2 linked regions of the Methanococcus vannielii SB genome follow. Each later gene encodes a partner of the first gene's protein in a complex. Links are inferred from orthologs where the notes say so. Each region holds a gene or a part of one and is shown on either strand. Other genes may lie near its edges. The genes, in order: dph2 and MEVAN_RS03480.

Region 1 (16,323 bases):
CATTTACAGGCGGTTTCATCTTACGGGAAGCCGCTTTTTCTGGCCTACCCATTCTTGCACCCACGTAAATATAAGTATTTCTTCGAATTTCAAAATGCGAAAGCAGGTTTATTAGGTGCATGTTGTTTTTGGCATTGGAAACTTTTTCTTCAAGATTTTCTACACTATCAAAACTATTTTCATAATCGTAGCCTAAAGAATAGAGTAATGGATAATATTCTAAAATAAAAATTTTACCGTCAACTACCTCGTGACAGCACCCAATTAGTTCTAAAAATCTCTTATTTGATATATCTTCAGGATTTTCTAGGTCATAAGAAATCTCCCATTTATCACTATTTTTATTAAAATTACCTCTTAAAATCCAATTTCTAAGCGAATAAATATTTTCTTTGGAGATATCATGCCAATGGTAAGTATAAACTGGATGAAGCGGTGTTTTTGTCGTTATTGCAAACTTTACCGCTTCTTTTGGGCTAGGATTACTTATGAATTCTGTTGAATAGGGTATATTATTAACTTTGAGTATTTTTTCGTACCATTCAACGCACCAACTACTTGGAAGCATTACGTGGTTATTTTCTAAAAAATCCCCATAGTTTACGAGAATATCTCCTAAAAATAAGATTTCTAACACGTCTTTTCTATACTTGATAGCTTTTTCTACAGTATCAATTTTTAAAACACTATGATTATTTAATTTAACTATCGGAGGGTCGATACTATCAACAGGAACAACGCATGTTGCCTTTCCAGGACGTTCAGTCTTTAACTGGGTCCCAACTGCCATAAAATCATCTACTAAATACATTATTGCAGGATGAAACCCATCAGTTGCAAATCCTGTATTTCTGCTTCTACCGTACCTCAATCTAAATCCGCCTTTTTTTGAAGGGTGTGCAAATACTGGCCTTCCGGCAATAACTTCCCCGATAAATTTCGTAACTTCCTCTATTTCACAGTCATCGTATTGAGATAAGTCCTCTTCTTCTTCGTAGTTAAAATCTTCTTTTTCATCTTTAATATCTTCATTAATTTCTTCTTTTTTATTTTTAAGTTCTTTTAACCAATTCCAGCCTTCAATTTCAAGTTTATCAACGTGTCTTAAGATTTTAGGTGCTTTTAAAAGTACTCCTTCAACCAGTGCTAAAAGGGCTCCTCCACGAATTTGGTTTGTTTCAACCCGTTCTAAATCCCTGTGTCCACTAACTTCAACATCGTCTGTTGCCTCACCTGTGATTTCAACAGAAATATTTCTTACAGCAGTTCTTATTTCTTCTATTTTTGGCTGGTATTGAAAAGTAGTGACTTCGGATTGGTAAAGGTCTATTTCTTCACCATAACGCTCAACTTCATCGTCTGTTGGCTTAAATTTATCTAAGTTCATATTTTTCCGAACATAATCCCCAACAAGAACCGCTAAAGCTTGTGCAGTTCCCCCTGCACTCCTTATGGGTCCTGCAAAATATATTGCAAGATATTCCGTACCGTCATGATTTTTTTTTATCTTAACGTGGGCTATACCTTCAAGAGGTGCTGCAACAATTCCTTCGGTAATTACTGCTAAAGCTGTCCTTACTGCCTGTTCAGCACCTTCTTCTTTCCCAAATTCTCCAAATCTACCTTCTACAATTTCTTTTGCAATTTCAAGTGCTGCAGGTTCTTTTCCAAGTTCCATTACCAATTCCCGTATTCTTTCAGAAACTTTTGGAGGCCCCACAATACCTTCAACCCGATCTGCCATGTCTTTTGCCAAGGGAATCTCTACTTTATCCACTACATCATATCCAAGTTTCCTACATTCTTCCGCAATAAAATACAGGTTATTCACATCATTTAAAATCGATTTAAAATATTCAGTCATATTTTTTGAAGCTGAAACATGGAGCATAAATTATCACAAACCATTTCTTAAATTCTATAGATAAAATAGGGTTTAAAAACATATATACCTTTAACAATTAACAAAAAATGTTAAAAAAATTGACAGTGATTTTTATTTAAAAACAAAAATATAATTAAAAAATTCTAAATCCGAAAAATAGGATATTCGCCTTTAAATTTTATTAAAATGGCATCGGGGCTATAGCCTGCCTTCTGTAATTTCGGTGACATTCAGCTTAGCGCATAATGCTTGCACTCACGCAAAACAAAGTCGTTTCATCGATTTTCCAAAAATCCTCAATTTTAAAATATCATAGTCATATTTTTTGGAACCGTGTCGTTTCTATACTTTGTTTATTCCTTCTCAGGAAATCTACGTAATTGAGTGGGCAGAGCTTCCTCCCAGTTGGATAGTCACCAGCCCCCTTACCATAAAAAGGGTAATTTTGAGACATTTAAAAAAGTGACTAACGGCGTCACTTTGTTCCCACTAGATAGCAGTACTTAAAGAATCGCTGGAGGGCTTAATTTCCGAGATCGGGATGGGATCGGATGTTACACCTCCGCTTTGACCGTTATGTCAAAGTGTTAAATTAAAAGTGCATTTTAGCTTTCATATCTTTAAGTGTCCAGATGCCTAAATTATCTCTCGAACTGTTAGTACTAGCGGGCTGAACATCTCGGAAGAACCTTGATGCGTACACCCCTAGCCTATCAAACCCGTCTTCTACGGGAGTTCTCGTTCCCGAAGGAAACGGCTGTCTATTTTCAGGATGAATTTCGAGCTTAGATGCTTTCAGCTCTTATCTCTTGGCGCGTGGCTGCTCGGCAGTGCCTTGTCAGACAACCGATCGACTAGAGGCGCCGACGGCCCGTTCCTCTCGTACTAGAGCCACCTTTCCCTCAGACAGCCTACACATCCAGCAGATAGCAACCAACCTGTCTCACGACGGTCTAAACCCAGCTCATGATCCCCTTTAATGGGCGAACAGCCCCACCCTTGGGTCCTGCTGCAGACCCAGGATGGGAAAAACCGACATCGAGGTAGCAAGCCGCGGGGTCGATATGGGCTCTTGCCCGCGACAACTCTGTTATCCCCGGGGTAGCTTTTTTGTCATCCCTGGCCCCCATCAGTGAGGCACAGGGGTTCGTTAGGCCCGGCTTTCGCCTCTTCGTTGCGTTTTGTTGGCAACAAAGTCAGGCTGGCTTTTGCCCTTACACTCAACAGCGGAGTCCTGACCCGCTTGAGCCAACCTTTGGGCCCTCCTGATGCATTTTTAGGAGGGTACCGCCCCAGCCAAACTGCCCACCTACCGGTGTCCCCTAAAAGGGTGAGGAACATGGTCATGAGAGGGTGGTGTCCCAGGATCGCCTCCACCTTTCCTGGCGAAAAGGTTTCGATGGCTCCCACCTACACTGTACACTCACAACCATGCCCCAACGACAGGCTGCAGTAAAGCTCCACGGGGTCTTCGCTTCCCACTGGAAGTCTCCGGCCTTTGCGCCGGAATGGTAGGTTCACCGGATTCTAGTCGGGGACAGTGGAGGTCTCGTTACGCCATTCATGCAGGTCGGAACTTGCCCGACAAGGAATTTCGCTACCTTAAGAGGGTTATAGTTACCCCCGCCGTTTACTGGCGCTTCGCCCGGTTGGAACCGGGGTTCACGTACCAGCACTGGGCAGGCGTCGGCCTTAGTACACACCTTTTCAGGCTCGCTAAGACCTATGTTTGTATTAAACAGTCGGACCTCCCTGGTCACTGCGACCAGCGATCCCATATTTAAACAAGATCACTGGCACTCCTTCTCCCGAAGTTACGGAGCCAATTTGCCGACTTCCCTCGACTAGATTCATCCGCTACGCCTTAGGATACTCACCTAGGGGCACCAGTGTCGGTTCTGGGTACGGACATCTAGAATCCTTGCTAGTTCCCTTTTCACGGGCTCCAGAGATCGGCCGAACTCTCCTAACGGAGAGCTCATCACTCTTTCATCCGGTTCTCGTTATTACAACTCTCCCCGGACTTATAAGCTTGAATGTCCAGACAAGAACACTCAGCCTACCCAGAAGCGTTGGAAACTAACCTTGTGTTGCCACGCGTATCTAGATGGCACAGGAATATTAACCTGTTTCCCTTTCCCCTCAAAGGAGTTACCTCGAGAGTTAGGACCGGCTTACCCACAGCTGACAAACATTGCTGTGGAACCCTTGCCCCTTCGGCGGTGGGGATTCTCACCCCACTTATGCTGTTACTACTACCGGGATCTTCATTTCTACGAGGTCCACTCGACTTCACAGCCGAACTTCTGCCCTCGCAGAACGCCCCCCTACGGGATCACCTTGCGGTGCCCTTGGGTCTCGGCAGCCGATTTAGCCCCGTCCATTTTCGGGGCCCTTGATCTCGACAGGTGAGCTGTTACGCACTCTTTAAAGGGTGGCTGCTTCTAAGCCAACCTCCCTGCTGTCTTAGACCAAGGACGCCCTTCGTGTTCACACTTAATCGGCATTTAGGGGCCTTAACCCAAGTCTCGGCTATTCCCGTCTCGGACATACAGCTTACCCGTATGCCCTCACTCAGAGCCTACGGCGACGACAGGTTCGGAGTTTGACAAAACAGCGAGGAATTTCTTCCCCTAACCATCTTATCAGTGCTCTACCCTGCCGACTACCTGAACTCTGGCTGACCTGAGAGTCACTTCGAGGGGAACCAGCTATCTCCGGGCTCGATTGGCCTTTCACCCCTAGACCGAGGTCAGAAGAGTGCTTCGAACGGCAACAACTCTGCAGGCCTCCATCCCTCAGTTGAGGGACTTCACCTTGCCCCGGCCTAGATCGCCCGGTTTCGGGTCGTATTGCTGTGACTCCGGGCCCTTAAGACCCCGTCCCTAAAGATTCTGCGGACTTGTTGGTTTCCCTACGCCTTCGATCGTGAAGATCTTAAGCTCGCCACAACAATACACTCCCCGGCCCGTTTTTCGAAACGGAGGACGCAACCCTGGCTCTGTTCTTCGTACAGCCGCCTTGCGACGGTTTCCTTCAGAACAGTTGCCTTTGGGGCCACGCCATTCCATACCTACCTGGTTTCAGGCTCTTTTCACACCCTGTTAAGGGTGCTTTTCAGCTTTCCCTCGCGGTACTAGTACGCTATCGGTCTTGAAACGTATTTAGAGTTGGAAGTTGATGCCTCCCAAATTCCCGCGCGATATCCAACGCACGGTACTCAGGGACACTTCAAACCTGAATCGATTGCGCTTACGGGACTTTCACCCTCTATAGTGTGACGTTCCAGTCAACTTCAGCTTTTCTCAACAGGCGAAAAGAAGGCCCTATAACACCACATCTCCCCGAAGGGATTCAGTTTGCCCTGATCCGTGTTCAATCGCCTCTACTAACGGAATCTCAGTTGATTTCTTTTCCTGCGGGTACTAAGATGCTTCAATCCCCCGCGTTACCAATCCTTACGGATTACAAAAGTAGGAAGTCCCATTCGGAAATCCTAGGTTCAAAGGCTGTATGCGCCTCGCCTAGGCTTATCGCAGCTTACCACGTCCTTCATCGGCGTTTCAAGCCAAGCCATTCCCCAGGTAGGGTAATAGATAAAATTAGACATCTGGATAACACCAGATATGAAAGCTTGTGCACGACCATCATTAATATCTGGTCCTTGATCTATAATATCAAATATCATAGACTGCATAAAGTGGACCCGGCGGGATTTGAACCCACGGCCTCTGCCTTGCAAGGGCAGCGCTCTCCCAACTGAGCTACGGGCCCGGAACTAAAGCCCACAATCATTTAGTGCCTAGTAGCGACCAAAATGTTCTTTTTTTAGGAGGTGATCCAGCCGCAGGTTCCCCTACGGCTACCTTGTTACGACTTCACCCCCCTCGCTGAGCCCAGGTTCGACCCTAGCCAAAGGCCAAGGCCTCACCTGAACCCAACTCGGGTGGTGTGACGGGCGGTGTGTGCAAGGAGCAGGGACACATTCACCGCAGTATTATGAACTGCGATTACTACGGATTCCAGCTTCACGTGGGCGAGTTACAGCCCACGATCCGAACTACGACTAGGTTTCGGAGATTCGCGTCCCTTTTCAGGGTAGCAGCCCATTGTCCTAGCCATTGTAGCCCGCGTGTAGCCCAGGAGATTCGGGGCATGCGGACCTATCGTTGCCCGCTCCTTCCTCTAGCTTAGCGCTAGCGGTCCCCTATGAGTGCTTACCTTCCGGAGAAAGTAGTCGCAACATAGGGCACGGGTCTCGCTCGTTACCTGACTTAACAGGACGCCTCGCGGTACGAGCTGACGATGGCCATGCACCACCTCTCAGCGCTTCAGGCAAGGTCGTCAACCTGGCCGTCATCATGCTGTCGCTCCTGGTGAGATGCCCGGCGTTGAATCCAATTAAACCGCAGGCTCCACCCGTTGTGGTGCTCCCCCGCCAATTCCTTTAAGTTTCAGTCTTGCGACCGTACTCCCCAGGCGGCGAACTTAACGGCTTCCCTTCGGCACCACCTGGGCTCGAGGCCCAGGTGACACCTAGTTCGCAGAGTTTACGGCCAGGACTACCCGGGTATCTAATCCGGTTCGCGCCCCTGGCTTTCGTCCCTCACCGTCGGACCCGTTCCAGACAAGTGCCTTCGCCATAGGTGGTCCTCCAAGGATCAACACATTTCACCGCTACCCCTGGAGTACCCTTGTCCTCTCCCGGTCCCAAGTCCAGCAGTATCCCTGCCAGTCCTCTGGTTAAGCCAGAGAATTTAAACAGGGACTTACTGGACCGGCTACGGACGCTTTAGGCCCAATAAGAGTGGCTACCACTCGGGCCGTCGGTATTACCGCGGCTGCTGGCACCGAACTTGCCCAGCCCTTATTCCTCAAGCTGTTTACACTTGATAAAAGCCCATGCTGTGCATGAGCACTTGGGGTCCCCCCGTCGCACTTTCGTGCATTGCGGAGGTTTCGCGCCTGCTGCGCCCCGTAGGGCCTGGGGCCGTGTCTCAGTCCCCATCTCCGGGCTCCCTCTCTCAAGGCCCGTATCGATCGTAGGCTTGGTGGGCCATTACCCCACCAACTACCTAATCGAGCGCAGTCCTATCCTCGGGCGCATATGCTTTCAGAAAAGAATCGTTCCAGACTGCTTTTCTTATGGAGAATTATCCTCAGTTTCCCAAGGTTATGCTCCACCTGAGGTTAAGTTAACCACGTGTTAATGAGCCGTCCGCCATGGCCGAAACCATAGACTCGCATGGCTTAGTCGAACCCCAATAGCAGTAGCCTCCGGCGGGATCAACCGGAATTTTGTGGCGTAAAAGAATTTTACGCTCACACTCTCGTGGAGTACGTCATTTTTACATTAAAGGAAATGACATTTTATTTGGTCGCTATCTAGGTTTCACCTAGATTGTGGGCTTACATCACACCTGAGTGATTTAGTTCAGGCGATCACTTTGATTTGCATAATATGAAAACGTGTTGTAATATGTATTGTTTTTAGGTATGTAACAATAATTTTTTAGAGTTTTATTTTAAACTTTTATCCTAATAACGTATAAAGTTAAACATATTAATTAAAAAAAATAGAAGTTATCACATCAAAATAACTTCATTTAATGTTAAAAATAATACCATATTGAACTGTAATCTTCAACTTTTTCCCCACGGCTTTTTAATTCGCAAAGATAATTATAAATTGGAACATCCTTATAGATGTACGTTTTTGTAAGTGAAATATTTTTTTCCCATGGGTGAAACTCATAAACTCTGCTTCCATCATTCATTATCATTATAACATCGTGATCCTGATAGAAATTAAGATTGTTTTTACCAAGTTTTGGAACATTAAATACAGTACTATCTGTCCTACAGTACCCAGGTAAAAGCCTTGCTTCTTCTTTTCTCTCCTGTAATGCCCTTGCTATTGGGACACGATAATTTGTAGTTTCTTCTTTTCCTTTTGTATTAAATAAATAGTAAGGCTCAATTCCAATTAATTTTAAAACTTTCCTAAGTGCTGAAGTTTCAAATCTACGACTATTTTCTATTGTAAATACCTGTTGATTATATACTGTTATTCCGCTATTTTTAAGCCTAGATATCGCATCCCTTAAATCTGCTGTGACCTCATAAACATGCTCTACATGGGTAGATATTGCTATTTCTCGAACTCCTGGTTTATTATATTTTCCAAGAATTTCCGAAAATTCATTAGTTATTCTTTGAGGAAGAGCTACGGGAGTTCTTGTTCCGATCCTTATCCGTTCTAAATGCTTTATTTTTGAAAATTCAGATAATAAATAATCTAAATATTCATTAGAAAGTATTGCAGGATCCCCTCCAGTTAAAAGTAGTTCCTTTATACATTCATTTTCATTAAACCAGTTTATAGCATTATTTACTGATTCTTTTGAAGCCAATACATTATCTGAAAATACATCTTTAATTTGCCAATTTCTCTGGCAATAAACACATATCTGGGCACAAGTTTCGTATGGTTTCATTATTGCAATCATCGGGTATCGCCTAGTTACAAGGTCAACTGGTGAAGTATCACTTTCACCCATAAAATCAAGATTTTTGCCACTGCTTCGTGCTTCAATTGTTTTTTCCACATATCTTACCGGAGGAATTACTTGGGCCCGTACAGCATGGTCGTTTCTCCGATCTAAAGAATTATCCATTAATGAAACGTAATAAGGAGTTATTCCAAATGGAATATTATTTTCACGTGCTTTTTCAATGGAATATTTCTCTAATTCAGATACCCTAACCAAATTTTCAAGAGTTTTTGAATCTGTAACAATATTTTTAATATGCCATTTCCAATCATTCCATTCATTAATTCCAACATTAAAATAATCCAAAATTCTTTTTTTATTGTCCTCCCTTGTTTTTGAAACTTTTTTAGATATTCCAGAAGGATAACGCCCTATAAAATGTTCAGCACGATTTGACAGCTTATCCAGTTCGAAAGACCTATTTATTGCAGCTTTTCGCCCATTTAATTTTAGAAATTCTGGAAAATCTTTAGAATATATTCCGGACTTTCCATTAATTCCCCGAAGTAAATATATCATTTCATTTAAAAATCCAAGTGAAATTCCAGTGGTTTCCCCCTTATAAATGTTCCAAAGTGCATTTATCGCAGAAAATTCTGCTAATTTTTCATTTTTTGGAGAAATAATATTTTTAAAAACTTTAATGCATTCTTTCATATTAATTATTTCAAGTTTTGGAAATTCCGTATTTTCAAAATAGAGTGTTTTTTCAATGGAATTTAAATATTTATAAACTTCATGCCTTAGATCGTTTAAATCATTGCTTTTAACCAAAATAGAGTAAAATTTAGTGTCGGTTTTAAGTAATTGTTCCATTTTTAATTGAAAATGGTCGTTTTGCATATTTTCACCTCAAAATTTAAAAAAGGGCCATTTAAAAAAAATTCTAAATTTAATAAAATTTTTAAATTTTTCCAATTTTGTTAAATTTTACTAAAACAAACGACATTAATTGAAAACATATTCTAGATAATAATATTCTAAAAAAATATATAAAAATTGTTATTTTTCACATTTTTGTAGTTGCCATTAAAAATATACTACTACATAATAGCTATATAATAATCATAAAAAGCTTTAAAATAAATTCTATAAAATAACAATAGCTATTAAATGCTTTAAAAATTTATTTAATACTTAAAAATAGCCCAAGTTATAGGGTAAGTATATTTAAGGTTATCTGGGGGAAAAAACCTTAATTTTAAAAGAGGTTGTCTGGTGGTTATGTAATACATTCTTTGGATCGAGTTACCATTTTTAATGTAATTAATGCATATCCTAAATGATTTAAGAAATTTAGTATGGTATATAGAGGCAATAGGCTTATTTTGAAAGAGACGTATTTTAAAGGTTTTATGATATCTATTTATCAAAGCTGTTTTTGGTAGTTATTTTAATTCAATAGTTTTTTAAATAATTTTCTCGTTTTCTGTCAAATGCGATTTTTATTAATCCCATGTATATTACCTTTTTTTAATTGTTACCTTACTTGCTAAGTGTGTCTTTATAGTATATTGCATGTGGTCTTTAAGCATTCTTAATCTTTTTAAGTATGCTTAAATATTATAATTGCATTTAAACTATATAAAGTTTCCTATTTTAAAAATTTTATATTTTAAAGTTTAAGGCGATAACATAAAAAAAATTAAAAATTAAAAAATATTAATTTTGTATTTTACGTTATAGTATTATCTAATTAAAAGAGAGCCAAAATTAGCGATAAATCCACCAATTACAAATGCGGAAATAGTTGTAAGTAATGTAACCATTATTGAAACCTTTAAATTAAATTCCCTTGCAAGTAGTGCAATTATTGCGATACATGGGACATAAAGTAAACCAACAATTGCACCAGTAAATAGCTGAATCGTCGTTAATTCCATTTCAATAAGTGGAATAATTGAAAATTCCCGTCTAAAAATTCCCAATATTAATGGGACAGATGCTTCAGCAGGTAGTTTTAATATTCCAACTACCAAGGGACTCATTAACCTTCCAATTATATCCATTATTCCTGATTCATAAAGTAATGCCGCTAATCCAATCATGCCCATCATTGGTAGTGCCCCTTCTTTTAAAAACTGATTTGCTCGAAGCCAGACTTTTTTAAGTATAACTTCTTTTTTGGGAATTAAAAGTTCAGGTATCTCCATTATTGTAGGATGCCGTTTTCCAGGCAGTAGTTTATTTAAAAGTAATCCTGAACTTATCAAAAGTACTAGTGAAAAAGCATACACTAAAAAAAGTGCGATAATTGAGCGTTCTGCAAGAAGGGATATAAATGCACCAGATTGTGCAATACAAGGAATACTCAAACATATCAATGTAGATGCAAGTATTCGTTCTTTATTTGTATTTAATGATCTTGTAGACATAATTGCAGGAATCCCACATCCATATCCAAGTAATAGTGGAATTATACTTGCGCCAGGTAATCCCATTTTATTTAATAATCCATCAAGTAAAACTCCAAGCCTTGGTAAATATCCGCTATCTTCAAGTAAGCTAAGAGCAAGATAAAAAGAAATCACGTACGGGAATACTAAAGTAAATGGCCACTCTAAACCTTTAACTAAAAATCCGTAGTCCCCAATAAAAATATTTTTTATCATCCCATCTGAAAGTATAAGATTGATTAAACGCTCTATTTCTGGAATTATCAACCCCCTAACTATCGGAAGTAATATATACTTTCTAAGGCCCATTCCAAATCCAATAATAATTCCAAATGAAATCCCTAAAATTAAAATACTAATTGGTAGGCCAGGCCATGGCTTTGTCAATAATTCCCCAAATACTTCACGTTTACTTTTTTTACGGTTTTCAATCTTATTCATTACTTTTTTAGACAGTAACTCTGCTTTTTCCCATATTTCATCGTTTTTAGATTCGTTTTTAGATTTTTCAGGTTTGATAGTGGCTTTTAAATTCTTTTTAATAACTTCATTTAATAAATTTCCCAATTCTTCCTTAAGTTCTTTAATTCCCTTTTTTTCGATTGCAACCGTAGGTATTACTTTTATTCCCAATTCTTTTTCAAGTAGTGGGATATTTATAATATCCCCCCTTTCTTCTAAAATATCCATCCTGTTTAATACTGCAATTGTTGGAATACCGTATTCTAAAACCTGAAAAAGTAAGTAAAGACTGCTTTCAAGATTACAAGAATCAATAACACTTATTACTGCAGAAGGACTTTTTAAGGTTTCAGAGTTATTTTGAGACGCCCTATGACATGATTTACCATTCTTCTCAACAAGATTTCCTTTAAGCATATCAACCGCCACTTTTTCGGCATCGTTTGTGGCATCTAGAGTATAAGTCCCTGGAACGTCGATAAGAATTAATTCCCTGTTATTTAGCGTCATAACTCCTTTTGTGTATTCAACAGTTGTACCAACGTAATTAGCCATACTTACATTTATTCCGGTTAGGGCATTAAAAATAACACTTTTACCAATATTTGGAGGGCCCATTAGTAATACGCTATCCATATCAGCTTTTACCATTAAAACCACCTTTTTCTATTTTTTAGAATTCCCATATAATAAATTTAAACTTACGATGCCTGAAAAAATTAAGGGAATCCAAAACGTAATAATTCTCGTTACTACTGAAACTGAAAATGCTTCATAAGGCATTAATGAATCTAATGACAGAATAAATGTTAGTGTACCTTCAAAAGATACAAGTCCTCCTGGAAATAATGGTAGCATACTGACTGCATAAGCTCCAAAAGTCCCGATTACTGAAATTATGGGATTTATTGAAAACCCAAGCAAATATGCTACAAGCACTACCTTTAATGGGTATAACATCCACACTATTGAAGATATAACTAATAATTTCAATGCCTTTTTATAATCTTTTAACATTTCTTCGGAACATTTTGATGTTTTAAGTAAAAAGTTTGCCATAGTATCCAGGAAGGAATTAACTTTTTTTACCAGTCTTAAATTAGACATGAAATTTCTTTTTTCTTTTTTTACGTCGTTTTTATTTTTTGGAAAAAACTTGTTGATGTTAAAAAATGTGTAAAATAGGATTAAAAAGCCAATTAGTCCTGCAAATGAAAAATATATTATGGACGGCAGTTCTAAATACATGATTCCGATTAGTAAAGCAGCTGCTAAAATCGCTAAAAAAGATAGTAATGAATAAAATTTAGTAACCAGTAGCATTGCAGTAAGTTCAGAGTATGAAAGTCCGGTACTTTGCTTGAGTAAATATATTTTAACAGGTTCTCCACCAAGTTTAACTGAAGGAGTTATACTTTCTACAAACGAACCTATAAGCTGTATTTTAAAAACTTCATACATTGAACAATTCGTACTTTTTTCAATTAGAAGTATATAGAGCGAATATGCACTAAGAAATAATGAAATCACCTGTAATATCACCATGAAAAAAATCCCATAAAGTGAAATTCCAACTATTATGTGATAAACATCTTCTAAACCTAATTTCAAAGCAATAGCTGTAATTACTGCCATTCCAAGGATTAAAAATGAAATTTTTTTAAATCCTATAATTCCCAAAGTTACTAAATTGGTTTTTTCCAAAAATTACACCATTTAAATTATTCCATGTTCTTTAAAAGAGATTTTATGTAAATTATGTAAAAATTTAATTTAACTAAAATTTAGTTAAATTTTAGTTAAAACTTTTTTATTTTCTAAAGCATCGGATTTTAATATTTCAAAATTTAAACTCCATACATACATGATTTTTTAAATGTTTTCATATTCTGAATAACGTATGACTTAGGCTTATAATTTTTTGGAAGTTCACCATATATTTTTGCATAATTTTCCGCCGGTTGACGCACTATAACTCTTTTTGAAATTCCGTTATCAATTATTTTTGATAAAATCTCTTCTTTTTCAAAAACCTGAAGTGCAATGATTATAACATCATAGTTATTGCAATCCACATTTAATCCATTTTCGTTTAATACAGTTATATTATTAAAATTATACTTCTTTATGCAAGATTTTGACTTTTCAACTGCCTCTTTATCAATATCAACAGCAGTAACGTTTGCCCCGGTAAGTTTACTTACGTGTATTGCAGTAAATGGTATAGAACCTGAGCCTATTACAAGAACTTTGTCTTTTGAAGTAATATTTGCTAGCTCAATTTCCCGTTTAACTGTTTTTTCATAATATTTACAGTAGCTGTAAAAAACAGGGTAAATATTACAGCTAATTTTTTCAAGATTTGCAAAGAATTTTTTCATAATTCACCCCTAATTAGGCGATAAATGGTTTTACTTGGATTAATTTTGCTATGTCTTTTCCTATTGCAATTTTCCGGTCATCTATTGAACAGACTAATGGCCCACCATAAATTTGCTTTGCAACTAACTGTATTATTTTTCCTTTTCTAAGCCCTAAAGATGCTAAAAATTGATTTCCATATTGTTCAAGGATTATTCCTTTTTGTCCATGTGGTAAATCAATTAGTAAAATTGTTTCATTTTTTAGAGTATCTGATTTCATAATTTTTCACCACTTTAAACGAAAAATAAAGATTATTGCGTTTTAAAATGTCTTAAATCTTTAATTTATGTTAAATTTATTTTTAATATAAAATTTTTTAAGTTTATTTAAAAATTGTAATCTTACTTAAAGTATATATATTTTTCTAAAATATGACTTCAAAATTTTTAAGAATCGATAGATCAGAATAGTGAAAAACGTTAAAAATCATTAAAAATCGTTGCAATTGGTAAAAATCCGATTTATTTTGAGGAACTGTTAAGGATCCTTTAGATGTAAAATACTGCAAAAGAGCTAAATCGCTTTAAAAATCTACGGTCTTGAAAGAAACCAGAAAATAGCACGTTATTCGAAAAAGTGGAGGGAAGGGGATTTGAACCCCCGAACCGCTACCGGATCGGATCTTAAGTCCGACGCCTTTGACCAGGCTTGGCAATCCCTCCAATGAAACATATTACTTCGCATCTATACCTATAGAAATCTAATATATATACTTTTCGTTTATAATTAAAATTAAGATTAAAATTAAAAAATTTAGTAGAAATTGTTTTCTAAAATTTCATCGAATTTGTACTCAAAATCTTTTGAAATATACATTTTAAGTTCTTCAGGGGTAATTAGCGTACTTTCATAATTAGTATAGTCATCCATCACAATTCTTGGACATGCACAGATAATATATGCATCTACATTATAAATTAAATAGCTTTGAGAAATGTTATTTAATACTATTGGAATGTATTCAATGTTATTTTTCCTTAAAAGTTCAATTACTTTTTCAAATGATTTTAATCTACATTGTCCTTTTTTTGTTGATAAAACTACGCCTATTTTTTTAGGCGGGTTTAGAAGTAATTTTGAAACTCTCCCAACTCTTAATTTTATCAATTTTTTTATTTCTTGATCATTTATTTCAGAAATTTCTCTTGTAATTGGGTTATATATTTTAACAGTTTTTTTAAGTTTATACGCCATCATTAGCGGGTGAAATCTTCCAGTTCCAACAAATAAAACTTTTTCCGCATTTTCAACCGGCGCCCTACATCCTAAAATTACAACCGGGTTAAACATTTTAAGGGCTTTTTTAAATTGAATTGTTGTTGTAACGGTTGTATTTTCCATATCTTCAAGAATATTTTTAACATCTTGTAAAAAATATTCATTTTCCATAAAATAAGCGTGAATAAATAATACAGGAATTTCTGAATGAACATAGGCGAGTTCTTCGTGTCCATAATGAATAATTAAATCTATTCCTAAAATTTTAACTTCTTCGTCGCATAAATCACAAGCTCCAAAACAAGTTTCACCCCAAATCATAAGTTCAACACTTGTTTTTGTTTTTAAATATTCTATCTCTTTTTCAACGGCCCTTTTAAGTCCTTCGGGTGCTTGAAACAATACTTTTGTCGCATTTTTTGATGTTATCGCATTTAAAACTTTATTAGTCTCTAAATCCCACATAATACCACGTCAAATATTTATTTAAATAATCAATACATACTATATAGTTACTCCAATATTATTAATAAACTATAAAAGTGATATTATGACCCAGTTAACTGATGCAAAATCAGGAATAGTTACTGAAGAGATGAAGTTTGTAGCCGACGAGGAAAAAATTGACGTTAATTACCTTAGAAAACTTATTGAAAAAGGTTACGTGGTAATTCCAAAAAATATAAACCGAAAAACGAAGCCCGTTGGAATTGGGGATAACTTACGAACAAAAGTTAATGTAAATTTAGGTACCTCACCTGATTTTATTGATATTTCTTGTGAACTTAAAAAAGTTGAAATTTCAAATAAATACGGTGCTGACGCAATTATGGACTTAAGTACCGGTGGAAATCTTCCAGAAATTAGAAGTCAAATTATGAAAAACACGAATCTTCCAATTGGGACTGTTCCAATCTATGAAGTTGGTGTTGATTCAAAAGAAAAGTACGGTCGAGTCATAGATATGGATGAAGACCTGATTTTTAACGTTATTGAAAGGCAAGCCCAAGAAGGTGTTGATTTTATGACACTGCACTGCGGCATTACAAAACAGAGCGTTGACACATTGAATAAAGACCCTAGAAAAATGGGGGTGGTAAGTAGAGGAGGTGCATTTTTAACTGCGTATATAATGTACCACAACAAGGAAAATCCCCTTTATAGAGATTTTGACTACCTACTTGAAATTTTAAAAGAACATGACGTAACTTTAAGTCTTGGCGATGGAATGAGGCCCGGATGTTTGCAGGACAATACGGATAGAGCCCAAATACAGGAATTAATAACTCTAGGGGAGTTAGTAGATAGATGTAGAGAAAAAGGGGTTCAAGTTATGGTTGAAGGTCCTGGACACGTCCCTTACAATAATATTCAAGCGAACATG
Region 2 (16,349 bases), 480 kb from region 1 along the record:
TGATTCACTATCAATTAAGGTTAGTACTTGTTGTGGAGCCCCTGCTCCAGCATCTACCAGTGCAATATTTTCTTTTTCTTCTTCAGTAAGTACTTCGTGTAGTTTTTCGATTACGTGTACACTAAATCCATCGTCTGCAAACAGTATATTTCCGCAGGCAAGAACCATATTTTCTTTTAGCAAGTAAGAAGGGGTTAAACTATAATCCATGTCAATACCATTGAAATTTTTGAATTATTTGAAAGACATTTTAGCTTTTAAAGGTCCATTTGGTTCCCTTTTAAAGCCATTTTTTTCAAGAATTAAAATTCTCTTACTTCTATAACTTTTTTAGTCTGTTCATCTTTTACAATGACGTGCGTAGCACATGATGCTCATATATCATAAGCTCTCATAATTACTTCTGCATATTTGTGGTGGTATCCTTCAATAGCTTTTTCGACAGCCGGGAAGTTCCACGTTGATGCAGCAATAATGTTGTAATTTTCAATTCTACCGTCTTTACCCATTTTAGCCATGTGGGTGTTTGTGGCCCTTGGAGCTTCATGTACTCCGATACCAAAGCTTTCTTTAGCTTTTGAGTAGTCGGGAGTTATTTTTGTAGCACCGTTGATATTTAATTCATCAATGAGTTCTAATGATCGTTTAACAGCTTCGAAGTTTTCTAATGCTCTTGCAAGGTTGAGATCCATTGCTCCGCCGCCTGATTTAAAGTTTCCGTATTTAACCATTCTTGCTCTTGGGCCCCCTTCTGCGGGGTTTCCTCTATAGAATGGAATCTGGTTTGTAGCAGTTTCTGCAATTTCAGGATATGCAGCATAGAACCTTTGTGCCGGAACTTCTGTTACATCTTTCCAGTTAATTGCATCCCTATTGCCGAATGTGGTATCGGTTGCAATATATGGGTAGTCGTGTTTACCCAAATCCGGAATGCCAATTTCCCCTAAGTATCTTTCAATTAAAGTTTCTAATACCTCTAACATGGTGTTACAGTCTTTTTCATATTCCCTGCATGCATAGTAGAGTTTTGCCTTAGCTCTTTCAGAAATATTTGTTCTCATACCACCTACTACTAAGTTTGGCGGGTGAATACCTTCTCCACCAGTTACATCAACAACTAATTGTCCAGCTTTTCTCATTTTTTGGATTAGTTTAATTGCATCAACTCTTAATGTTCCTGATTCTTCAGGTTTTAATAAATCATCAGCAATTAACAAGTGATGTAATGGGTGTGAATGCATCCTGTTTCCTAAACCGAGTAATTCTCTTAAGATTTTACCATCTTCAGGAATTTCTGCATCAATTGCATTTTCGACAGCTTCACATGAAGCAATACCATGGGTTGCTTGGCAGATACCGCAAATTCTCATAACTGCAATAGGTCCAAATGCTGCAGGTTTTCCTTGCAACATCGTCTCGAAACCTCTTACTGGCGTGGTATTTGGGTAAAATGCTTTAGTTACTATTCCTTCGTCATCAACATTTAACACAAGTTTAGCATGCCCCTCATGCCTTGTTGTGGGGCTAATAGTTACAGATTCTGCCACACTAGTCACCTCCAAGGGTAAATATAAATACATTAGATTTTTTCTCTACGGGATAATATAAAGGGATGCTTCTTTAAAAATCTAAATATGGGAAAATAACATGTTAAATATCTAATGGACAATTAAATAATTAATTTTTCTAAAAATAGATTAATAATATGGATAATATAATAATTATTAAATTACTTAATAGGAACTTAAAATATTATTTAAAATAACGGTAAAATACTCCCGTTTGTAGGTGCGATTGCAGGAATTTTAAATGTCTTCCAGATGGTCATTGCTAATGAAAGAGCTTGATATCTTTCTCCGTGCATTACTATTGCCTTTTTTGGCTCAGGTATCTTTTTTAAATATCTTATAAGGGAATTATAATCGGCATGTGCAGAAAACTCAACCTTTATAACCGTCCCATTTACTGGAATTGCTCTTTTAAACGGGGTTATTTCTTTTACTCCCTCTTCAAGACTTCTACCAATGGTGCCTTCAGCTTGATAACCTGTTAATATCAGCTTATTTTTAGGATTTTTTAAAAGAGATAAGTACTGTAAAATTGGCCCTCCCTGAACCATTCCTGAAGTGGATATTATAATACACGGCTCTTTATTAAATACTTCATCAGAATTTTTTATTAGGTTTCCAAAGGGATTTATCCTGTTTTCAATTGTATTTTTTATTTTTGGGTTTAGCCATTCGGAATATCCCATGTACATTCCAATGGTGTGTGTTAAAGAACCATTAACATATATTGGAACTTCTTTTAGTGCTCCACTTTTCATGTAGTTATTTATAACAACAATAATTTCCTGAGATCTCCCAACAGCAAATACTGGAATTATTACCTTTCCACCGTTTTCAATAGTTTCAGAAATTTCATCAATAAGCTGCTTTTCTAAAACTTTTCTTGCAGGTTTAATGTCAAGTGGTGACCCGTAAGTAGATTCTATAATTATTGTATCAATTTCATCAATATCCGTATCTGCCGAACAGAGCGTTCTAGTTTCTATTTCATTAATATCTCCAGTATATAATAGTTTTTTTCCATCCACGTCTAAATAAATTGAAGAACTTCCTAAAATATGTCCTGCATCGTGCATTTTCATTTTTATGTCGGAAGTAACCTGTTTTTCTTCTCTGTACTTCACTGTTTTGATTACATCCATAGTTTTTTTAATATCTTCTTCTTTGTATATTTTCGAAAGATTTACGGTATCCTTCCATACGTTATACATTAAATCCGCTGTTGGAGGATTACAATAGACTTTTTTGAAGTTAAAATAAGGTATTGCACCGCAGTGGTCAAGGTGTGCATGTGAAACTAAAACTGCATCATATTCTGAGTCTTTAATATCAGGTAAACTATTGTCTGATGGATCCATCCCACAATCAAGGAGTATTTTTGATTTTTTAGTGTTTACCTCTACACACGATTTTCCAATTTGGTGGCATCCACCATGAAATTTTACAATTGCCATTATATCACTTAATCAAATAAATGTTCATTAAATTCCATAATTTTTAAATTTTTTATTAAATTTTTATTATTTTATTTTTTTAGAAACTTTTTAAAATTTATAAAATCTTTGAAATTTTTATAAATTATAAATTTATTTAAAATTAATTTTTTTATACAATTTATTTAAAATTTAAAAATGATTTATCCACATCTCCATTTTCAAGCCGAGTTACAACTGATGCAACCATATTCTTAGATGTTTTTAAGATATTGTCATTTTTTATAAACGTAAATATTCCTTTATATCCTTCGTCAATTAATCCAACGTTTTCAAGCCCCAATATCAAAGCAGAATTTTTTGTAGCCATTTTTAAAATTTCTTTCGGGTTTAAATGGTAAATTTTATAAATAAAATCCATTTCTTTAAATAATGAGGGCGAATTTGCCATAAAGTTGTCTGTTCCAATTCCTAGAAGTATTCCACTTTCATGTAATTTCAAAACATCTGGAAGCCCGATATTAAATGATGAATTTGCCCTTGGACACACTACGATTGGAATATTATTTTCTTTAATTAAGGAGATGTCTTCAGAACTTGAGTGAGTTGCATGTATTATAAAATCGGGCTTAACTTTCAACTTGATTAATCTTTCAATTTCTGAAAGTCCATATTTTTCCTTTGAGTAATCTACAGAGCCCTTATGTTCATTTGCGTGAATAGAAAATATTTTATTATTTTTCCTTTTAAAAACTTTACAAATTAACTTAAGTTCTAAGTTGGAGTACTCATTTGAACCGCTCAATCCAAGGCCTTCGCAACTATCCAAAATAAGGGATATTTCTTCTTTTAAATGTTTTTCATCATTTTTGGTAGGTCTTCCAAGAATTATTGGAGTTATAGATGAATTTGAACTTTTAAAAGCCTGTTTAAATAAATTTATCCCTTTAATGCCATTTTCACGGAAGTCACAAAAAGCTTTAACGCCATTATTTTCTAGCTCATAAAGCCCTTCTGACATCCCTTGAACCAATTCTTTATCACTACAACTATTTAAAAACTTATGTTTTAAACCATTTGGTGGTTTTACAAGTTCATCAAGAGTTTTTCCAATTCCAATATCTTTAATTGCGGAGTCCCCGATATGTGTATGGGCGTTAATTAATGGGGGTATTACTAACCCACGGTAGTTTATAGTTTTAAGATTGTGTTCATTAGTAAATCCTTTTATCATGCCATCTTCAATAACAAGGGTTCCTTTTACGAACTTAAATTCATTGCCATATAAAAAATTGGAATTTAAATAAACCATTTTTTAATGCACCTTTTTACAACAATTACTAAAAAAATTGTAAATCATAATTGTAAATCATAATATTAAAATATCATTTTAATTATCATATTATTAATCAGTTGGTGAAAAAGCAATGTTACTCTTAAAAAAACAGACAGTTAAATCTGCATTTGAAGAAATGATTCCAAGAATAATGAAATATGGTACTGATATGGTTACCGAAGATAATCAAAAATGTAAAGAAATAATGAATATGGTAATTGAAATTACAAATCCAAAAGACAAATCCATATCTAAATTGTATCCGCTTGGGGAACGGGCAGTTAAATCATATACTGAACAGTTGATAAATGGATGTACCGCAACTTTTGTTTATGATTACCATGAAAGAATTTTCAAATATCCAAACGATTTAAAGAATAGAAAATTCGATCAAATTGAATATATTGTAAACAAATTAAAAAGTGAGAAAAATTCAAGGCGAGCAGTTTCAATTACGTGGAACCCATATATTGATACTGAAGTAAAGGACGTTCCATGTTTACAATTTGTACAGTTTCTTATACGGGATAATAAACTTTATCAGACGGTTCTTTTCAGGTCAAATGATGCGTTTTTAGCATTCCACGCAAATGCAATAGGGTTAATTAGTCTTGGAGAATTAATTGCAGAAAAATTAGGAATTGAATTAGTAAGATATACTCATCATTCAGTTTCAATGCATGTTTATTTCGAAAGGGATGCAGATAATTTGAAAAAATTTAATTTTTAATGGTTTTTTAAAAATTAATAAATTTTTATTCTTTATTAGATACTTCCTTTAACTTCTTTTTTAATAATAGGTATTCTTTACAGTCTTCGATACTTTTAAAAGAACCTCTTTTCTTACAAAAATCAATAAATTCTTGAAGGTCGATATCCGGCTTACCTCTAAATTTACGCCATATATTTTTTACGGATTTTAAAATACTCATATTTAATTCCTCCATATTTTTTGTAATCGGTTGCAAAATCTTGCTAAAAATTAAAAACAATGTAATATCTGTACATATAATCTACTTTTTAGGTATTATATTAGTATTTTGATATAATAAAAATAGAAACGTTTTTATTTATTAAATTTTTTCAACGGTTAAAAAAGCATTAATTATTTTAAAAACCTTTTTTGAGGTTTTAATTTGTTTATGTATTAAATAATATTTTAGCTAAATTAACTATTTTTTAGCTAAATTTAATGTTATTGTAAGTTTTTTTCCGTCGTGAGAACTTTTTACCCAAATTTTATTATAATCTGAAATTCGGTAACCATTTAAGGCTGAATCTTTTTTGATATGCCAAAATACCCAATCGGAATATTGTTTATGAAAAATTGCATCGTAGCTAGTAACTTCAAAGAAATATTTCAAAGTTATGCCTTTTTCGTAACCTTTTGGAAGATAAGTGGTTGAATCAAGATATATAATATTTGAATCACTAGAAATATCGTAATTTTTTTCAAACAACGTCATTATATTCCTTGAAAGGCTTGGAATACTTTCATATTTTTCAGCCGAAATATTGTAATCAGCTACACTTTCAAACCCTACATCATAATGCACTTTTTCATCCCTTAATTCAATCCTGTAAAATGTTATATTATCTATTTGGTAGTTTTCGCTGTTTTTTTTGTAATCAATATAGCTGAAAAGCTCCAGTATTGGGGGATGCTGGTCTATAACATAGTAATTTCCATATAAATTTACTGCAGTGGCTGCATGACCGGGGTTTCCTTTAGATTCAAAATTAAGGATATATATCGGAGAATAATTTTGATTTAAAAGAATTGATGCAGTAAGGAGAGAGTAATCCATACAAATTCCTTTTTTCTTCAATAAAGTTTCATATGGGGTTTGTATGGTATTATTATATGGGTCGTTTACTTCTATTTTTCCGTTAACCCAATACGTAATTGTAGGAGTCTTTAAAAGTGCTTTTTCGTAATCGTATTCAATGTTTTCGCTTTCAAAAATTATTATATTCCATATAGATTCTTCTATTGAATTTCCTTTCAATGCATTTGAAATATTTTTTGTTTTTAAAAGTTCTTCTTTTGATAAGTAAACCTCAATTGAATCTTCAAAGAAGTATTTTGGGAGTTTTTCGGAAGTATATTTTACCGGATAAAGCCCAGATTTATCTAAAATATTTAAAAAATCAGCTGTATCAAAACTTGTATGCATAAATGAGAATGTTGAATATGCTAAAAAGGAAATTACAAGAAAGTATGTTAATTTTTTGGTATTTGATTTCATTAAAGCACCCTAACTTTAAAAAAAGCTGTTAAAAGAATAAATTGATTATGTTTTTAGGTTAGTTACTTTCTTTATATTTATCGTTTTTTTCTTCAACATTTTCTACTTTTAAATTATCCAAACATTCTTCAGAATTTTTTTCATCCTTAAAATTATAAAATACCCCTTCAGGTTGTATGGGGATAATTACTGCTGCTATAATGTATGCAATTAATACTCCTGGGTTTATAATGAATAATAACACCCATAAGAGCCTCATTAATGTTGGATCTATATTGATATATATTGAAAGCCCTCCGCACACACCCGCAAGCATTTTTTCGTTTTTAGATCTATAAAGTCTTTTCATAATACCCCTTTTTTATTTTATTACGATAATATTATTTAATTAAATAATATATTTAATTAAATTGGTATTTAAAAATTTCATGCAACAACGAGGGATATGCATTTTATTCTAAAGTTTCCTTTTTTACAAATTTATTTTCTTCTTTTCTTTCAGGGCATACTCTTGCAGTTGTAATGTATCCAGTATGTCCTATCATCCTTGTTGAAGGCCTTACTCCTTTTTCTGAAATTTCAATGTCTCTAACAATACATTCAACAGTTTTTATGTCCAAAAACCCATGTTCTTTCAGAGCCTCAACTCCTTTTTTAGCTTGTTCTACATATGGGACATATATTGCAATTCTTCCCTTTGCCTTATTCAATGCCTTTTTTGCATGGGGCACAACATTCCAAGGGTCAGGCATATCTAAAACAACTACGTCTACATTTTCTTCATCAATTCCGTCTGTAACATCCCCTATTTTTTGAATTACATTGTAAAGCCCTTTTTCTTCAAAAGTTCCTTCTTCAATTTCTTCTTCAAAACCAGTAATTTTTTGGTTTTTTCTAACTGAATTAACGATCTCCAAATTTTTCCTTGCAACAACTGCAAATTCAGGTCTTTTTTCGTAAGTTACTACCTTACCTTCTTTTCCAACGGCGTTTGAAAGGTATATTGTAAGGGCGGCAGAACCAGTTCCTGCTTCAACAATAAGTTCCCCATTTTCAACTCCACATTCTGCAATAATTAATCCTATATCTTTTGGAAGGAGGGTTGTAACAGTTCTTTTCATTTTTTTAACAATATCATGTATTGTAGGTGTTAAAACATAAAATTCTCCGCCTTTATGGGTTGTTAAGTATGAACCATCATCAATTTCTTTTAAATCAACAACGCCCATATCATTTCCAAAATTTTCAACGTCCCTATTTAACAAGTATTTTTTTTCACGACTGTCTATAATTAATCTTTTATTATTCATTATTTCACCCATTTATGGAGTTTTGATTCTTCAAATTCTTTTAACAATTTTTTTGAGGTTGCCCAACTTCCTCTAGCAATTTTAGGTAGTTTTTTATGTTCTTTTACAAATCGTTTTAAAAATTCTTTAGTTTTTGGATCACCCGGATATCCGCTTCCAATGTCTCCGAATTCTTCTTTGTATGATTCAATAATATTATCCCGTGTTACTTTGGCAATGATTGAGGCAGCTGAAACAATTTTGTATTTTTCATCAGCCTTATGTTCAGCAATGATTTCTACTTTTTTATTAATAAGTTTTGCTTTAAATTGATTTAAAAAAGACTGCTCACTGCTACTACATGCATCGATAAATATTTTTACATTTTCATATTCCTTTAAAAAGTGATTTGAAAGCTTGGAAAATGCACTGAGTTCTATTTTATTTAAATTAGATGTTTTCATGTATTCGTCTATTTTTTCAGGAGCCAGTACAATTTTTTGAACTTCAAAGCATTCATTAATAATATTGTAATATTCTTCCCGCCTTTTTTTCGTTAACTGTTTACTGTCCTTTAAATCAAGACTGTTTATCTTATCCAAATCTTTTTCGGTGACTTTTACCACTGAAATAACCATTGGACCAAGTACTGGCCCTCTTCCGGCTTCATCAAGTCCTAAAATTATCTTTTCATTTAGTATTTTGGATGGATTATTAATCGATTCATTTAAATTATTTTTGTAATTTTTATTCATTTTATCACGTAGACTAGTTGACTGGAAACGTATAAAAAATAGTAACACGAATATACCTATGCTTGAATATTGTACATACTACTCTATTTTAAATACCCTATAGACCATGGTGGTAAAATGATTCCAAAAGAAGAAATAATGGGGATTTTTGAGAAATACAACAAGGATGAGATAACTATCGCAACTGTTGGGAGCCATACCTCCTTACACATCCTAAAGGGAGCAAAGTTGGAAGGTTTTTCAACTGCCGTAATTACTACTAAAGATAGAGATGTTCCTTACAAAAGATTTGGAGTAGCAGACAAATTCATATATGTTGATAAATTTTCCGATATTTCAAGCGAAGAAATTCAAGAACAACTACGGGAAATGAACGCAATTGTTGTTCCACACGGTTCATTTATTGCTTATTGCGGGTTAGACAATGTGGAAAGTACATTTAAAGTTCCAATGTTTGGCAATAGGGCCATTTTAAGGTGGGAAGCGGAAAGAGACCTCGAAGGGCAACTTTTAGGCGGCAGTGGTCTTAGACTTCCAAAAAAATATAACAGTCCAGATGAAATTGATGGGCCAGTAATGGTTAAATTCCCAGGTGCAAGGGGGGGTAGAGGATACTTCCCATGTTCTTCAACTGAAGAATTCTGGAGAAAAATTAACGATTTCAAGGCTAAAGGCGTTCTTTCTGAAGAAGATGTTAAAAAGGCACATATTGAAGAATACGTAGTTGGTGCAAACTACTGTATTCATTATTTCTATTCGCCATTAAAGGATAGGGTAGAACTAATGGGTATTGATAGAAGATACGAAAGCAGTATTGATGGACTTGTTAGGGTTCCTTCAAAAGACCAGTTAGAATTGGATATTGACCCTTCATACGTTATCACTGGAAATTTCCCAGTAGTCATAAGGGAAAGTCTGCTTCCACAAGTGTTTGATATGGGGGACAAGTTATGTAAAAAGGCAGAAGAACTTGTAAAACCTGGAATGCTTGGGCCGTTTTGCTTACAGTCACTATGTACTGAAAACTTAGAACTCGTTGTATTTGAGATGAGTGCAAGATCAGACGGTGGAAACAACACCTTTATGAATGGAAGCCCATATTCATATTTATATAATGCTGAACCACTAAGCATGGGTCAAAGAATTGCAAAAGAAATCAAATTGGCTCTTGAGCTCAAAATGATAGAAAAAGTTATATCCTAACTTATTTATTTTTTATTCAGCATTAAAATAGGGTATTTAAATTTATTTAAGTATATTTAGGTTTATTTAAATTGAATTTACAGATAAAAAAAGTTTAAGAAGTTATTATCCCTTTTATTTCTTCTAATTTCTCTTTCATAATATTTTCAGAATCTGCTTCAATATTAAGTCTTAAAAGTGGCTCAGTATTTGATGAACGAACGTTAAACCAGAAATTTTTACAGTATACGGATATTCCATCTAATTTTTCAATACGGCATTCATTTTCATAATTTTTTTCAATCGTTAAAATTGCATTTTTTTGGTCAATTACTTTAAAGTTTATTTCCCCACTATGAAAATATTTTTTATATCCCTTTGCAACTTCTGAAAGTGGCTTTTTTTCATTTTCAACGGCTTTTAAGATATAATAAAGTGCTAATAACGGACTTTCAAAATATCCAATTGATTTAAAGTAAAAATGGTTGCTAAATTCACCAGCAAATTCTGCATCAATTTCATGCATCAATTTTTTTATGAAGTAGTGGCCAACTCTAGTCTTTATTGGGATTCCACCATTTTTTTCAATTACTTCAGGAACAATTTTGCTACATCTTAGGTCGTATACAATTTTTCCAGTTACTTCTTTAAGTATTTCGTTTGAGATAATTGCAGTAATTATGTCTCCTGAAAGTACGGCTCCCCTTTCATCAATTATTCCAAGCCTATCTCCATCTCCATCAAAAATTAAACCTATATCGCAGTATTCTTCCTTTACTAAAGAGATAATATCTTCTAAACACTCTTTTTTTAGGGTATCTGGTTCATGGGCTGGAAAATTCCCATCTGGAAACTCGTTAATAAATACTTTATTTATAATAACGTCATTTAGTATTTTTTTTTCAGCATGCGTTGTTACACCATTTGCAAAATCAACAGCGATTTTTTTAGACGTTTTTTCAATCTTTTTTTTAAAAAAGTCTTCGTATTTTGTCACAACGTCTGTTTTAATTTTTTCTAAATCAATATTTATTATTTCGAGCTTCTGTTTTTCGGATAAAGTGTATTTTTTAAAAAAAGGCTTTATTTCATCTATAGGGGAAAGAGGAATTCCAAATATATCACACATTTTAAATCCCGTATATTCTTTTGGATTATGCGATGCAGTTAAAACAATTCCTAGGTCAAAGTTATCCTTAGTTCCAAAATACATCAGTGGGGTAGAAATTTCTCCAGCGTAATAAACATCTGAGTTTTCAAGTAAACCATAGATAAGGGGTTTTAATAGTTTTTCAGAGCCGATTCTAATGTCTTGCCCTACAAGTATTTTTTTGTATTTTTCCCCAAGTAATTTTCCAAGAGAATATGCAAAATCGTCATCTAATTCATTTTTATAAATGCCCCTAATGTCATACGCTTTAAATACCAATTTACCACCGCTTATTAAAAAAGTTATACATGGGCATATTGTGTTTAAATTGTTATTAATACTTTATTAAAAAATAAAAAATATACCATAATTACTTTGAACAATGGTCGAAAAAAATCTTACTCCCTATCCACTTTGGAATAAGGTATAATTATTATACTCTCGTATTTATAAATAAGTTATGATTTAAATTTCTAAAATTTGAAAAAAAGAATTTTTATTGCAATCCTCATATCTCAGATTACAATATGTCTGGCTTTTGCAGGATTAAATGAACAAAAATTAGCTTCTTAATTCAATTTCTATCTGGACTGCGTCAGGAATTCTTACTTTCATGATGTGTTTCATAGTTCTTTCATCGGCTTCAATGTCAATGACTCTTTTATGAACTCTCATAGTCCACCTATCAAATGATGATGAACCTTCGCCGTCAGTTGATTTTCTTGTCGTGATTTTCAATGATTTTGTTGGTAATGGAATTGGTCCCGCCATATCTACACCAGTTTTTTCAGCAATTGCTTTTATCTGGTTGCATACGCTGTCTAATTCTTCGTGTTTAGTACTTGATAGTTTAATTCTTGCTTTTTGCATAATATTCCTCTCTTTTCCGTGTTTTAAATAAAAGGAATGGGAGTTAAGCTAAATTATTTGTTTTTAGCTGTAACTTGGATAGCCATACCTGCAGCAACGGTCATACCCATATCTCTGATTGCGAATCTACCAAGTTGTGGAATTTCTTTAACGCTTTCTATAACCATTGGCTTTGTAGGAATTAATTTAACGATTGCAGCATCACCAGCTTTTAAGAAGTCTGGGTTTTCTTCTAAAACTTCACCAGTTGCAGGATTTAATTTTTTCTGGATTTCTGCAAAAGTACATGCAATTTGTGCTGTGTGTGTGTGGAATACTGGAGTGTATCCTACGGTTAATACTGAAGGGTGTTGTAAAACAACAATCTGTGCAGTAAAGTCAGTAGCAACTGTTGGAGGATTGGTAGTGTGTCCTAAAACGTCTCCTCTCTTGATGTCTTTTTTACCAACGCCTCTTACGTTGAAACCGATGTTGTCTCCAGGTTCAGCACTTGGTAATTGTTCGTGGTGCATTTCTACAGTTTTAATTTCTCCAATTGCTCCAGCAGGTTCAAAGACAACTTTGTCACCTGGTTTAATGATACCGGTTTCAACTCTTCCTACTGGAACTGTACCTACACCTGTAATTGAGTAAACATCTTGGATAGGCAATCTTAATGGTAAGTTAGTTGGTTTTTCAGGCGGTTGGAAGCCGTCAATAACTTCTGCAATTGTAGGGCCCTTGTACCATGGGGTTCTTTCTGATTTTTTGAATACGTTGTCACCGTGGAGTGAAGCAACTGGAACAAAATTGATCTGTTCAGGGTTAAATCCAATCATTTTTAATAACTGATCGCCAATCATTTTCTTTAATTCGTTGTAATCAGCTTCTGAGAAGTTTACGGTGTCCATTTTGTTAACTGCAACAGCTAACTGTCTTACACCTAAAGTTCGGATTAAGAACACGTGTTCTCTTGTTTGGGGTTGGATACCAGATTTAGCATCGTCAACGTTTACAACTAAAACAGCTGCATCAGCTTGTGAAGCACCGGTAATCATGTTTTTAATGAAGTCCCTGTGGCCCGGGCAGTCTACGATTGTAACTTCGTATTTTGCGGTTGGGAATTTTTTGTGAGCTACGTCAATTGTAACTCCCCTTTCTCTTTCTTCCTTTAAACCGTCCATAACGTAAGCAAATTCGAATCCTGCTTTTCCTTTTTCTTCAGCTTCTTTTCTTAATCTAACGATTAATTGTGGGTCAATAGCTCCACCGTCTAATAATAATCTTCCTACGGTTGTTGATTTACCTGCGTCTACGTGACCGATAAAAGCAACGTTAAGAATTGGTTTTGTTTTTGCCATGATCATTCCTCCATAATAGAGTTTTAGATTGATGTTTTTTCATTTATTTAGATTGATTCAAGTTTTAGACTCAACCGTAAAGTGTAATAAGTGTAGTAGAAAAAGGTATATATATTTTATGGTGGTCGTTTATTCTGATTTTAAACCTTTTCTGTCTCTAATTTGAGCAACAACCTTAGTTTGAATTTCATTTGGTACTCTTTCGAATCCTGAGAATTCAACACTCCATAAACATCTACCTTGGGTTGCACCACGAATTGCACCAGCGAATCCAAACATTTCAGCAACAGGAACACTTCCTTTGATAATTGCCATGTCACCTTCCTGTTCCATGTCAACAATCTGCCCTCTCCTGTTGTTGATTTCTCTGATCGCATCACCCATGTAATCCTGTGGCGTGTTAATGTAAATTTTTTGCATAGGTTCCAAGAGAATTGGTTTTGCACTTGAAACTGCATCTCTTACTCCAAATCTAATTGCAGGGATGATTTGTGAAGGCCCTCTGTGGATTGCATCTTCGTGGAAAGTTGCATCAATTAGTTTGATTTTTACTCCTTGAGCTCTTTCAGATGCAAGTGGCCCTCCTTTTACACCTTCTTTGAAACCCTCAATGATTAATTCTCTTGCTTCATCGAGTTGAACAATACCTTTTGTCATGTTTACAATCATGTTTCCATTGTAAATTGACATAACTTTTTTAGCCTGTTCTCTTTCAAGTCCAGCTTCGATTAACCTAGTCTCTGCATCTACGTTAGTCTTCTTTTTGAAGTCTTCATCGTGGATTTTACCTTCAACGTATGCTGCATAAACTGACTCTTCCATTGGTTCTGCAATCATGTAGAGCTTGTTGTGCTTGTTTGGTGATTTTCCTTCAATTTCAGGGGAAGTTCCTGTAATGGTTTCCCTATAAACGATAATTGGTTCACCAACATCTACTTCAATTCCACCGTCCCTTCCAATCTTGGTATTTGTGATAACTTCAATGTGGAGTTCACCCATACCGCTGATTAAGTGTTCACCGGTTTCTTCATTGATTTCGATTCTTACAGTGTTATCTTCTCTTCCAATCTGCCTTAAAATCTCGATTAATTTCGGTAAATCTTTCGTGTTTTTAGCTTCGATTGCAACAGTAATTACTGGTTCAGATGTGTGGGTCAAAGATTCAAATCCGGGTTCTAAAATTTTTGATGGGCTACATACGGTTTCTCCAGCAGTAGCTTCTCTTAAACCCGTTAATGCACAAATGTTTCCTGCGGAAATGCTTGGCACTTGAACTCTTTCAGCACCCATGAAGATAGCAACTTGTTGTGCTCTTGCCTTTTGTTTAGAGCCTACAAGGTATAATTCGTCACCTTGTTTGATTCTTCCAGAAAACAATCTGCATGCTGAAATTGAACCTGCGTGTTTGTCAACAATAATTTTTGTAACAACACCTGCAAGTGGTCCATTAGGGTCACACATTGCCATGGATTTACCAACTTCAGATTCTGCATCTCCCTTCCAAATGTTTGGAATTCTGTATTTTTGAGCTTGGAGTGGGTTTGGCAAGTGTTTGATTGCCATGTCAAGAATAACTTCGTGAAGTGGAGCTTTATCAGCTAATTCTGACTGTTTTTCCTGTTCACAGTAGTCAATAATGTCTTTAAATGAAATTCCTGATTTCTGCATGTATGGAACTGAAATTGCCCAGTTATTGTATGCTGAACCAAAAGCAACTTTTCCAGTGACTACATCACAGAGCCATTCTTTCTTAAATTCTTCTGGAGCCATTTTTTCGATTAATTTATTGACTTCAGCGATAATTTTCATGAATCGTCCTTGTAATTCTTCAGGAGTTAACTTTAATTCGTTAATTAACCTGTCAACTTTGTTAATAAACAAAACAGGTTTAACTTTTTCTTTTAACGCCTGTCTTAAAACAGTTTCAGTCTGAGGCATAACGCCTTCTACTGCACAACAAACAACTACTGCACCGTCGATTGCCCTCATTGCCCTTGTTACGTCACCACCAAAGTCAACGTGACCTGGTGTATCAATTAAGTTAATTAAATACTCTTTTCCATTATATTCGTGTACCATTGAAACGTTTGCAGCATAGATTGTAATACCTCTTGCAGCTTCTTCTTCATCGAAGTCAAGTGCAAGTTGGTCTCCTGCTAAATCTTTTGAAATCATACCTGCTCCTGCAAGTAAGTTATCAGATAATGTAGTCTTACCGTGGTCAATGTGGGCACAAATACCCATGTTCCTAATTTGGTCGTGGGTTTCCATTAAGGATTTAACCTTTTCAACCATTTTTGCTCGTCTTCCCATATTTTCACTCTTTTATTTTTTTGAGCAGTTCACAATATGTATACTCTAGTTATCATTTTATGATATAGAGTTATGTATAAAGAAATATAAAAAATGTATGGTTTTATCTTGCAGATTGTGCAACTCTTTCTTTTTCTTCTTTTTTCTTAACTGCAAAGCTTTTTTGCATATCTGCTTTTGAAGCTGCAACTAATTCATCTGCTAAGCACTGAGCAATAGATTTTTTGCTTTTGTGGGCACCCTGTGAAGCACCGAGTGAAATGTTTCTAAATGCAGTATCGAGTCTTCTTGAAGGCGAAACGTCTACTGACTGTAGGAATGCGATACCACCGTATGAAATTCTTGTAGTTTCTTCCCTAGGCCCTGAATTTTCTAAAGCATCAACTACAACTTGAATTGGGTTTTCTTTAGTTCTATTTTCAACAATAGTTAAAGCTTCTTCAATTATTGACAAAACTTCGTTTTTTTTCCCAGTGTTTACTTGCGTAGCCATTAATTTATTTGCTAATCTTTCTACAACGTGCATTTTGTTTTTATCAAACATTTTCTTTGAGTTTCTTCCTGCAGTGTGAGGAATTAAAACTGGATTTAAGCTAATGTGTGATTTTAAGCTTGGATCTTTAACTGTGACAGAAGTACTGTCCCACTTACCAAATAATTTGATTTCCAATTTTTCACCCTTTTTAATCTATCTATTCTTAAATTATCTTTTAACTTTTTCCTGCCTTCCTCTAACGAGTTCCCTGATTGAGTTTTTACCAACCATTAATACTTTGTATCTTACTCCAGGAATGTCCCCTTTAGCTTGACCTGATGGACCACCGATACCTTCGATTACAACTTCATCGTGTTCGTCAATGAAGT

Evidence for each region.
Region 2: the proteins of dph2 (region 1) and MEVAN_RS03480 are in contact, whole or in part, in a crystal structure (PDB 6Q2D), measured with the Methanobrevibacter smithii proteins. The link is inferred for Methanococcus vannielii SB from one-to-one orthologs. Residues at the interface, in WP_011954460.1 of Methanobrevibacter smithii: Met1, Met3, Tyr4, Pro28, Glu29, Gly30, Leu31, Met33, Phe58, His80, Thr124, Gln126, Ser179, Gly180, Asn181, Phe182, His183, Leu185, Tyr201, Asn202, Phe211, Ile215, Arg291, Asp295, Asp296, Gln298, Met299; in WP_011954157.1 of Methanobrevibacter smithii: Pro482, Asn483, Lys484, His485, Tyr553, Asp555, Glu556, Glu559, Leu560, Leu591, His592, Glu593, Asp594, Ala595, Val596, His597, Arg598, Gly599, Pro600.

Annotation. Positions count from the first base shown.
Region 1 is NC_009634.1:1,204,456-1,220,778, reverse strand. The notes cover bases 13,440-16,323. They hold dph2 (diphthamide biosynthesis enzyme Dph2), read right to left. Parts: upstream 15,405-16,323; coding sequence 14,475-15,404; downstream 13,440-14,474. Other genes in these bases: thiC (phosphomethylpyrimidine synthase), read left to right, coding at 15,490-16,323; MEVAN_RS06135 (FeoA family protein), read right to left, coding at 13,692-13,940; MEVAN_RS08805 (nicotianamine synthase family protein), read right to left, coding at 13,440-13,678. Also shown: polC (DNA polymerase II large subunit), read right to left, coding at 1-1,891; MEVAN_RS06155 (KamA family radical SAM protein), read right to left, coding at 7,498-9,282; MEVAN_RS06150 (ferrous iron transporter B), read right to left, coding at 10,128-11,948; MEVAN_RS06145 (lysylphosphatidylglycerol synthase transmembrane domain-containing protein), read right to left, coding at 11,964-13,001; more of MEVAN_RS08805, read right to left, coding at 13,145-13,439. UniProt on the Methanocaldococcus jannaschii protein: Catalyzes the first step of diphthamide biosynthesis, i.e. the transfer of the 3-amino-3-carboxypropyl group from S-adenosyl-L-methionine (SAM) to the C2 position of the imidazole ring of the target histidine residue in translation elongation factor 2 (EF-2).
Region 2 is NC_009634.1:728,138-744,486, reverse strand. What follows is about bases 12,894-15,803. They hold MEVAN_RS03480 (elongation factor EF-2), read right to left. Parts: upstream 15,486-15,803; coding sequence 13,302-15,485; downstream 12,894-13,301. Other genes in these bases: MEVAN_RS03475 (30S ribosomal protein S7), read right to left, coding at 15,589-15,803; tuf (translation elongation factor EF-1 subunit alpha), read right to left, coding at 12,894-13,172. Also shown: coenzyme F420-reducing hydrogenase, FrhD protein, read right to left, coding at 1-210; MEVAN_RS03535 (MBL fold metallo-hydrolase RNA specificity domain-containing protein), read right to left, coding at 1,757-3,022; MEVAN_RS03530 (amidohydrolase family protein), read right to left, coding at 3,183-4,313; MEVAN_RS03525 (thymidylate synthase), read left to right, coding at 4,429-5,067; MEVAN_RS08985 (hypothetical protein), read right to left, coding at 5,093-5,269; MEVAN_RS03520 (transglutaminase-like domain-containing protein), read right to left, coding at 5,510-6,586; MEVAN_RS03515 (PspC domain-containing protein), read right to left, coding at 6,645-6,935; MEVAN_RS03510 (tRNA (adenine-N1)-methyltransferase), read right to left, coding at 7,039-7,896; rnhB (ribonuclease HII), read right to left, coding at 7,896-8,630; MEVAN_RS03500 (formate--phosphoribosylaminoimidazolecarboxamide ligase), read left to right, coding at 8,748-9,833; MEVAN_RS03495 (phosphomannomutase/phosphoglucomutase), read right to left, coding at 9,928-11,241; rpsJ (30S ribosomal protein S10), read right to left, coding at 11,524-11,832; more of tuf, read right to left, coding at 11,886-12,893; more of MEVAN_RS03475, read right to left, coding at 15,804-16,155; MEVAN_RS03470 (30S ribosomal protein S12), read right to left, coding at 16,189-16,349. UniProt on the Methanocaldococcus jannaschii protein: Catalyzes the GTP-dependent ribosomal translocation step during translation elongation.